DNA from 2 places in the Sodalis praecaptivus genome. Region 2 is predicted to be linked to the other one. Evidence: predicted binding sites of a transcription regulator. Region 2 holds the regulator's gene; the other holds the start of a gene.

Region 1 (4,213 bases), 1.6 Mb from region 2:
CCAGGCGATATTCAAATTGTTCCAAACCCGCGCCGGGAGATGGATCTCTTTATCCAGCATACGTTGAATGAGGGGCTTGCCGAGGACGAATTGGCTTATCAGCAGTGCCGCGGCGAACAGCGTATAAATTACCGTCACCTTCCACTTGATAAATTCCGCGTTGTGATAGTAAAGCGTCAGCGAGCCGAATATCGCTACCAGCACGAAGGTAATCAGGGCGACCTTTTCTACTTTGCGATAGCGCAGCCAGGTATAAACCAATACCAGCGCGGAGGCGACAATCAATGCGCCGGAGGCGTAGTAGATGTCGTACAGTTTGTAGACAATAAAAAACACCACCAAGGGCAGGAAATCAAGAAACTGCTTCATAACAAAGTCCACCGGTAAAGAGGGTAAACGCCGCCATCAGGCCTGCCGCAACAACATATACAGACGATAAAGATAGATTAGCAGCAGAGCGGAAATAAGATTGCTCAGACCATTTAATAATACCGCCGCCACCAGCGATGACACCAGCGTGAACTGGGTCGCCAGCAGAAGCACCGCCGCTTTAGCCAACAGCCAGAACAGCACCGCCGGCGCCAGCAGCCGAAGATTGGCAAACGCCAGACTGGCGCTCAGGCGCATGGATTTAATGGCGCCCAGATTATCGCTGGTGGCAATGACCGGCGCCAGGCTAAAAGCGATGGCCAGCAGGATACCCGGTACGATAATCAGCAACAGGCCTAACTGCACCAGCAACGTCGTGAGAAAAATAAGCAGCAGCAGGCGCGGCAACAGCGGCGCCGACAGGCCGATGGCGCGCAATACGCTGACCGGCTGGCGATTGGATACCAGGCGAATCATGGTCAGCAATCCTCCCGCCAGCAGGACGTTGCCGACCAGACCGGCCAGGGTACCGGCGGCGGAGGCTTTCAGCAACACGCGCTGCTGCTCGACCGACATCTGCTGTACCAATTGCTGCAGGCTCATGTCGGCAGTGTCGCCCATATGGGTACCGTCGCTGAGCGTCATCAGCTGCTCGCTGCCCGGGGACAGCGCATGTCCCAGCACCACGCTTATCAGCGCCGTCAGCAGCGCCAATAGCACGATACTGGCAAACTGATTACGGAAAAAATTCAGCATGTCGCGGTACAGGGTACTTGCCATAATTGGCATGGGGGCTCCTTGGCAAAACAATCAATAAATAGGCTAGCCCGCTATTCTACCCTGTTAATCCACGGCTTGGCACCCTAATGCATCATCCCGGGGCGAGTGCGGCATGATTTTCTCCCACTGCGCCGCCGGTCGCGCCAAGGGCGGTAAGCCATAGTGCGCCCGGGCGCGATCGCACGCGGCGTTCGCCAGGCCCTCTTCGCCGCTCATGCGGAACTCGCGGCAGGGTGACGGGCGCGAGGCATAAATGGCGCAGCTCACGCTACAGCCGATTTGTCCCAGCAGCGCGCGGCAGCGCGGCGGGCGATCGTTGCTGCCCGCCATACAGCGTAGAAAAGGCGTGAGCGGTTCCGTTAACGCCGCAGGCACCTGGCCGGCGCCGTCATCCGCCTCGGCCCAATAAAAAGACACGCGAAAGCGCGCGCAGCAGGCGCCGCAGGACATGCAGGGGTTGCCATCATCGTTCATGCTGTTATCCACCGAGGCCACAACGTCGAACCCGAACTGACACACTCGCAAACTACCCAGCCCGCCGCCTGAAAGCAACAGAAATGACTTATCACCGCTTTTTTTGCTGTTGTTGCCGTTCCGTTGATATGGATCAACCCGTAAATAGTAGGGGAATTGATATAACGCTTGTTATCGGTGATGCATATCAATTCGCCTCTACGCCACCGAGGGTTCGGAAGGTGATAAGGATCAAATTTACCCCTAACGGTAAGCAAAATAGCAATGGAGCAGGGTATGAAAACAACCGTTTTGGCCGCGTCCGTGGCCGCTATTCTTTTTAGTCAACCCGTATTCGCCCACCAGGCCGGTGATTTTATCGCCCGTGCCGGCAGTATTACCGTCCGGCCCAGCGAGAGTTCGGATAATGTGTTGGGGCTGGGCGAGTTCAATGTCAGCAATAACACGCAACTGGGGCTGACCTTTGGTTATATGATCACCGATAACATCGGTGTCGAGTTGTTGGCGGCGACGCCGTTCAGTCACCGCGTCGGGCTTAACAGCACCGGCAATATCGCCAAGGTCAAACAATTGCCGCCAAGCTTGATGGCGCAATATTATTTTGGCGATGCCCAAGACAAGCTGCGGCCCTATATCGGTATCGGCGTGAACTACACCACCTTTTATGATGCCCATTTCAATCAGAAGGGCGAGGATCTCGGCTTAAGCGATTTGAGCTTGAAGCATTCCTGGGGTCTGGCCGGGCAGGCGGGGCTGGATTATAACGTCAGCGATAACTGGCTGATTAATATGTCGGTGTGGTATATGGATATCGATACCGATGTCCGCTTCAAGGCCGGCGGTCAGCAGCAATCCATTCATACCGATATCAATCCCTGGGCGTTTATGTTTGGCGTCGGCTATCGCTTCTGACGGCTTTCGGCCAAGAAAAGGGGGCGCCTGCGCGCCCCCGGCTAACACCGCTAAACCTGACGTGGGTTATTTGATTTGCATATCGTTTTCCACCGACTTCACGCCGGCCACGCCGCGCGCGGCCTGAACCGCCAGGCTGGCTTCGGAGGCGGACCCCACAAAACCGCTTAACTGCACGCGGCCTTTAAAGGTTTCGACATTGATTTCCCGCGCTTTCAGACGATCGTCGCGGACCAATTCCGATTTCACCTTCGCGGTGATAACCGTATCGTCAATATAGCCGCCGGTTCCCTCAGACTTTGCGGTTGGCGCGCAACCGCTCAGCGCGAAGGCTAATAAAAGAGGGGTTAACAGGCTGGCGGCGACTTTCCACACGTTCATATTCTCTCCTTGATGGAATGCGTTGTCGTTATTTATTCGGTTTTATCGCCGGCGCTTTGCGGGCGTCCGGCATTGACAGTGTTGCTGATAAAACGTGTTTGCGCCAGTCAGGAACGGGTGGCGGCCTTCATTTCGCGCACGAATTGCGCCAGTTTTTCCAGCATCAAAGCGGGATCATCCACATGGTTTTCGATAATCCGCACAATGGCCGAGCCGGAGATGGCGCCGGCGGTACCGGCCTGCAAAGCGGATCGCACCTGATCGGGTTCGGAAATGCCGAACCCCTGAAGGGTCGGCGCCGCGTGGTACGCCTTCAGGGTATTGACCAAATGCGCCAGCGGCGTATTGGCCCGTTTTTCGCTGCCGGTGACGCCGGCGCGCGAGAGCAGGTAGGTATACGCCCGGCCGTGGGAGGCGATTTCGCGCAGCAGATCATCGTCGGCGTTGGGCGGGCAGATAAAGATGGGCGCGACACCATGGCGCAACGCGGCTTGGCGAAACGGCAGACTCTCTTGCAGCGGCACGTCCGCCACCAGCACCGAGTCGACGCCGACGTCGGCGCAGCGGGCGTAGAAAGCGTCAATGCCGTCGTTGTACACCAAATTAGCGTACATCAGCAGGCCAATGGGTATCTCGGGGTATTTGGCGCGAATCGATGCCAGTATCTCAAAGCAGTGCGCCGGCGTGACGCCGGAGGCAAACGCGCGCAGGTTGGCGTTTTGGATAGTGGGGCCGTCCGCCAGCGGATCGGAAAACGGGATGCCCAACTCCAGCGCGTCGGCGCCGGCGTCGATGAGCGTATCGATGATTTGCAGCGAAAGCGCGGGGTTGGGATCGCCCAGCGTCACAAACGGCACGAAAGCACCTTCGTTGCGGGCCGCCAACCGGCCGAATAATTGCTGATAGCGTTCCATATTAAATTTCTCCTCGCGCCGACAAAATATCATGAACGGTGAAAATATCTTTATCGCCGCGCCCGGACAGGTTAACCACCAGGATCTGCTCTTTCTCCGGCTCCGCTTTAATCATCCGCAGCGCATGGGCCAGCGCGTGGGAGGATTCCAATGCGGGGATAATACCCTCATGGCGCGAGAGACGCCGGAAGGCGTCCAGGGCTTCTTCGTCGGTGACCGATACGTACTCGGCGCGGCCGATGCTATCAAGGTAAGCATGCTGGGGGCCCACCGACGGGAAATCCAGGCCGGCGGAGATGGAGTAGGACTCTTCAATCTGCCCCTCGGCGGACTGCATCATCGGCGATTTCATACCGAAGTAGATGCCGGTGCGGCCGTGTTTC
Region 2 (4,213 bases):
AAGGTATCCACCAGCCGCGGCAGCAGGAAATGCGCGCCGTTCAACGACAACAATTGCAGGGTATACACCGTCACCACCGTCATACCGGTCATCGCCAGACCGTAATTTTTGCGCAGTACCAAATAGCCGGCCAGAGTCACCACCAGCATGCCGCTCAGGATGACGCCGTCGCCCATCTTTAGTTGCAGCGTACCCGCGGCAATCACCAGCCCCGCCAGGGTACCCAGCGCCCGATGTTGTATACGCACCCGGGTCGCGTTGTAACCATTCTGACTGACAAACATGATGGTCATCAGGATCCAGTAAGGTTTCGGCAGATTGAACACCAGGCCCAAACTGCTGCCGATCGCCAGCATGAGGCCCAGGCGGGCGGCGTTGCGCAGCGCCATCGATTTCAAGGAGCAATAACTGCGCAGCGCCGGCCAGAACGGCAACCGCTGCTGATTATCCGCCATCACATCGCGACGATAGAGGGGGCGCTGGGAACGCAACAGGCGATAGATGCGGCTGAAATGGAAATAGCAGAACTGGCCTACCGGATTATCCGGATGGTGGCGGGCAATTTTTTCCAGCGCCGACAGGCCGGCATCCGCGGCAAACCGGTCAGGTTGGCGGTGATAGAGAATATCGTCCGCCAGGACGCGCAGCCGGGCGGCGACGATACGCGCGTTGTAGCGCAACACCGCCTCGGCGTGGCTTTGCTGCACCAGCTTTTGCACTTCATCCGGCTGATGCAGACTCACCGCGATATGCTCTTGCAAATCCAACGCGACCTGGAAGGCGCGCAACAGTCTTTTGTACTGGCTGAGATGGTTGGCCGAGAGCATATGCAACTGCTGATACACTTGGGCAATCTGGTCGATGACCTTTTGCTGGCGGGCGAACAGCGGCGGTAGCGCACTGTCCGGATCGGTGTGCTGAGTCAGCAAACTGTACTTCGCTTCGATATAATCCGCCAGTTCGCGGTAGAGCAGACTGAGCGCCTCGCGCATCGGCTGCTCTTGCCATAGCCGGAACCACAGCGCGTTAAACAGCCCATACCAGGCAGTCCCCGCCAGATAGAGCAGCGGCGGCAGCCAAAGCGGCACATTGCCGGTCAGCCCCAGGGTAAATACCGCGGCAATTAGCGATGCCGGCAGCAAGCGGCCGTGTAGCGGGCTGATTTCGCCGCTGACGCCGAACAGCAGCGCCAACCCCAGCATGACAAACGGCAGCGGCACGCCGTGCGCCAACAGCAGCTGGATAAAAATACTGCTCAGGGCGAACAGCGAGCCGCCGACCACCAGCCGCTTAAAGAAACGTTTATGGAGCTGATCAAGCCCGGCGATGTTGCAACAGGCGGGTACCAGCGAGAACAGCAGACCTTGCTGCAGGCTGCCGAACATCAGTCCGATGGCGACCGGCAGGCAAAGCACAATGGTCTGCCGCAGGGCATAATTTACTTCGGGGTGGTAGATGAGTCTGCGCCACATAAGTCAGCTAAAGAGGCATGGCCGTCCTGACCATGCCCGTGGTGAAAGGGGATTAGCGGGTTCCGTAAACGACAATGGTTTTTCCGTGGGCAGAGATGAGATTTTGATCCTCAAGCATTTTCAAAATACGGCCGACCGTTTCCCGTGAACAGCCAACTATTTGGCCGATTTCCTGCCGGGTGATTTTTATTTGCATACCGTCCGGGTGAGTCATGGCGTCCGGCTGCTTGGCTAAATTCAGTAACGTTTGCGCGATACGCCCGGTCACATCCAGGAAAGCCAGGTTGCCGACTTTCTCTGAGGTCACCTGCAGGCGGCTGGCCATTTGTGAAGACAGGCGCATCAGAATGTCGGGATTGACCTGAATCAACTGGCGAAATTTCTTGTAGGATATCTCAGCCACTTCGCAGGCCGTTTTCGCCCGCACCCATGCGCTGCGCTCCTGCCCCTCTTCAAACAACCCCAGTTCGCCGATAAAATCGCCCTGATTGAGGTAGGAGAGGATCATCTCCTTGCCTTCTTCGTCCTTGATAAGCACTGCGACGGAGCCTTTGACGATATAGTAGAGCGTTTCTGCCTTTTCACCCTGGTGAATCAACGTACTCTTCGATGGATACTTATGAATATGGCAATGAGACAGGAACCATTCGAGAGTCGGGTCTGTTTGCGGTTTGCCGAGAACCATTCGCTGTTATCCTCTTTTGTCATCGCCGCCCTGTTTAGGAACGGCGTATTCCCTGTAAGGTAAGGTGTTATTATGATGTCATTCCGTTCATAAACGGAACCTCGCAAGGGAACTTATCAGGGTCCAATGTTGGTGACGTTTCGATCGCTCTCTTGCTCTTTCACTGTCGGTGAGTTCGATCCTGCCTTGTTTTTTAGCATAGCTTTAAGAGACTGTCTTGTGTTGTCTCGCTTCAGCATGATGCATCTGCGGTTACATTGCCAGTTTGGCGGCAAAAAGGTAGTCTTTCACAAAGAATATTATCAGGAGTTAACGATATGCAAGCGCGAGTAAAGTGGGTGGAAGGGCTGTCTTTTATCGGCGAATCCGCCTCGGGCCACCAGATTATCATGGATGGCAACAGCGGCGAAAAGGCCCCAAGCCCAATGGAAATGCTGCTTATGTCCGCCGGCGGCTGTAGCGCTATTGACGTGGTTTCGATTCTGCAAAAGGGCCGCGCCGATGTGCGCGACTGTGAGGTCAAGTTAACCTCAACGCGCCGCGAGGAAGCGCCGCGTCTGTTTACCCAAATCAATCTGCATTTTATCGTCACCGGCCGCGATTTGACGGATAAGATCGTCGAGCGCGCGGTCGCGCTGTCGGCGGAAAAGTATTGTTCGGTCTCGCTGATGCTGGGGAAAGCCGCCAATATTACCCACAGCTTTGAGGTACGTCACCTCGACTGAGCGCGCGGGGCGCGCTTGACTGTCGGGGCGCAGCGCTAAGCCGCATCATGCCCCACCCGATTGGCGCCGCGCGTCGTTCCCGCGCGCGGCGCCCGCGTCAAGCCGCTTAGCGAATCGGTTTCCCTTCCAGCAATTGCTTGACCAGCGGCGCCATGATCAATTCCATCGCCAGACCCATTTTGCCGCCCGGCACCACCAGCGTATTGATATTGGAAATAAAAGATCCCTGCAGCATCGCCAGTAAATAGGGAAAATCCATGGCGTCCAGGCCGCGGAAGTGAATAACCACAAAGCTTTCGTCCAGCGACGGGATCGCTTTGGCGGCGAACGGATTGGAGGTGTCCACCGTCGGCACCCGCTGGAAGTTGATATGGGTACGGGAAAATTGCGGCGTGATAAAATTGATATAATCTTCCATGGATCGCACCACGGAATCCATGACCGCTTCGCGGGAGTGGCCCCGCTCGTTGGTATCGCGCACCAATTTCTGGATCCACTCCAGATTGACTATCGGCACCACCCCCACCAGCAAATCCACGTGCCGCGCAACGTCATTATGCTCGGTCACAACGCCGCCGTGCAGCCCCTCGTAGAATAGGACGTCGGTAGGCTCCGGCAGGGGCTGCCAGGGGGTAAAGGTGCCGGGGACCTGATTATAAGGAACCGCTTCGTCGTAGGTATGCAAATATTTGCGCGCCTGCCCGCGTCCGCTTTCCCCATAGTGATAAAATGTTCTTTCCAGAAGATCGAAGTTATTCGCATCCGGGCCGAAATAACTCACGTGCCGACCTAAATCGCGCGCTTTACGAATGGCTAAATCCATTTCCGGCCGGGTGAAGTGGTGAAAGCTATCGCCTTCCAACTCCGCGGCGCGAATGTTCAACTGTTGAAAGATTTTGCGAAAAGCCAGGCTGGTGGTCGTGGTCCCGGCGCCGCTGGAGCCGGTAACCGCAATAATTGGATGTTGTGCTGACATGATGAGACCTTAATAGTGTTGATAACCTCTGTCAGATGACGTGCGGGCGGCCGAAGGTTATTGTTATCACGTTTGGCGCCGCAGGGCCACCGCGAGGCTTGCTCGTTTCCGCCATGCGGACGCACGGCCGGGCGCGGCGGCGGCGGGGAAGAGCCGCATCGCCGTCGCTAATCGGGGCGGAACTGACCGCGCGGCATGATGTTAATGCTTTCGTGCAGCTCCGACCACACCAGCACCGCTTCGCCGGACTGCACCTGGCGTAACACATCCGCTACCTTTTGTTGCAGGCTTTGTTCCCGCTCGCCATAATCCGTGCCCTCGCGCAGCACAAACGATTCGATCAAATTATATAACG

The links. Region 2 encodes CRP, which controls carbon source genes, mostly activating them, when cyclic AMP is high. Its sites were predicted from a motif close to ATGTGANNNNNNTCACAT; they were not measured.
Region 1: ompW (outer membrane protein OmpW) is a predicted target of CRP. The motif match lies at 1,843-1,860, and genes of this name have one in related genera.

What each region holds. Positions count from the first base shown of each region.
Region 1 is NZ_CP006569.1:2,091,905-2,096,117, forward strand. Features, by position in the region: gene SANT_RS09345 (septation protein A) at 1-369, opposite strand, end outside; gene SANT_RS09350 (YciC family protein) at 406-1,158, opposite strand; gene SANT_RS09355 (YkgJ family cysteine cluster protein) at 1,213-1,623, opposite strand; gene ompW (outer membrane protein OmpW) at 1,900-2,535, shown strand; gene SANT_RS09365 (BON domain-containing protein) at 2,602-2,916, opposite strand; gene trpA (tryptophan synthase subunit alpha) at 3,024-3,830, opposite strand; gene trpB (tryptophan synthase subunit beta) at 3,832-4,213, opposite strand, start outside.
Region 2 is NZ_CP006569.1:456,238-460,450, forward strand. Features, by position in the region: gene SANT_RS02025 (YccS/YhfK family putative transporter) at 1-1,472, opposite strand, end outside; gene crp (cAMP-activated global transcriptional regulator CRP) at 1,525-2,157, opposite strand; gene SANT_RS02035 (OsmC family protein) at 2,475-2,882, shown strand; gene SANT_RS02040 (phosphoribulokinase) at 2,989-3,858, opposite strand; gene SANT_RS02045 (YheU family protein) at 4,026-4,213, opposite strand, start outside.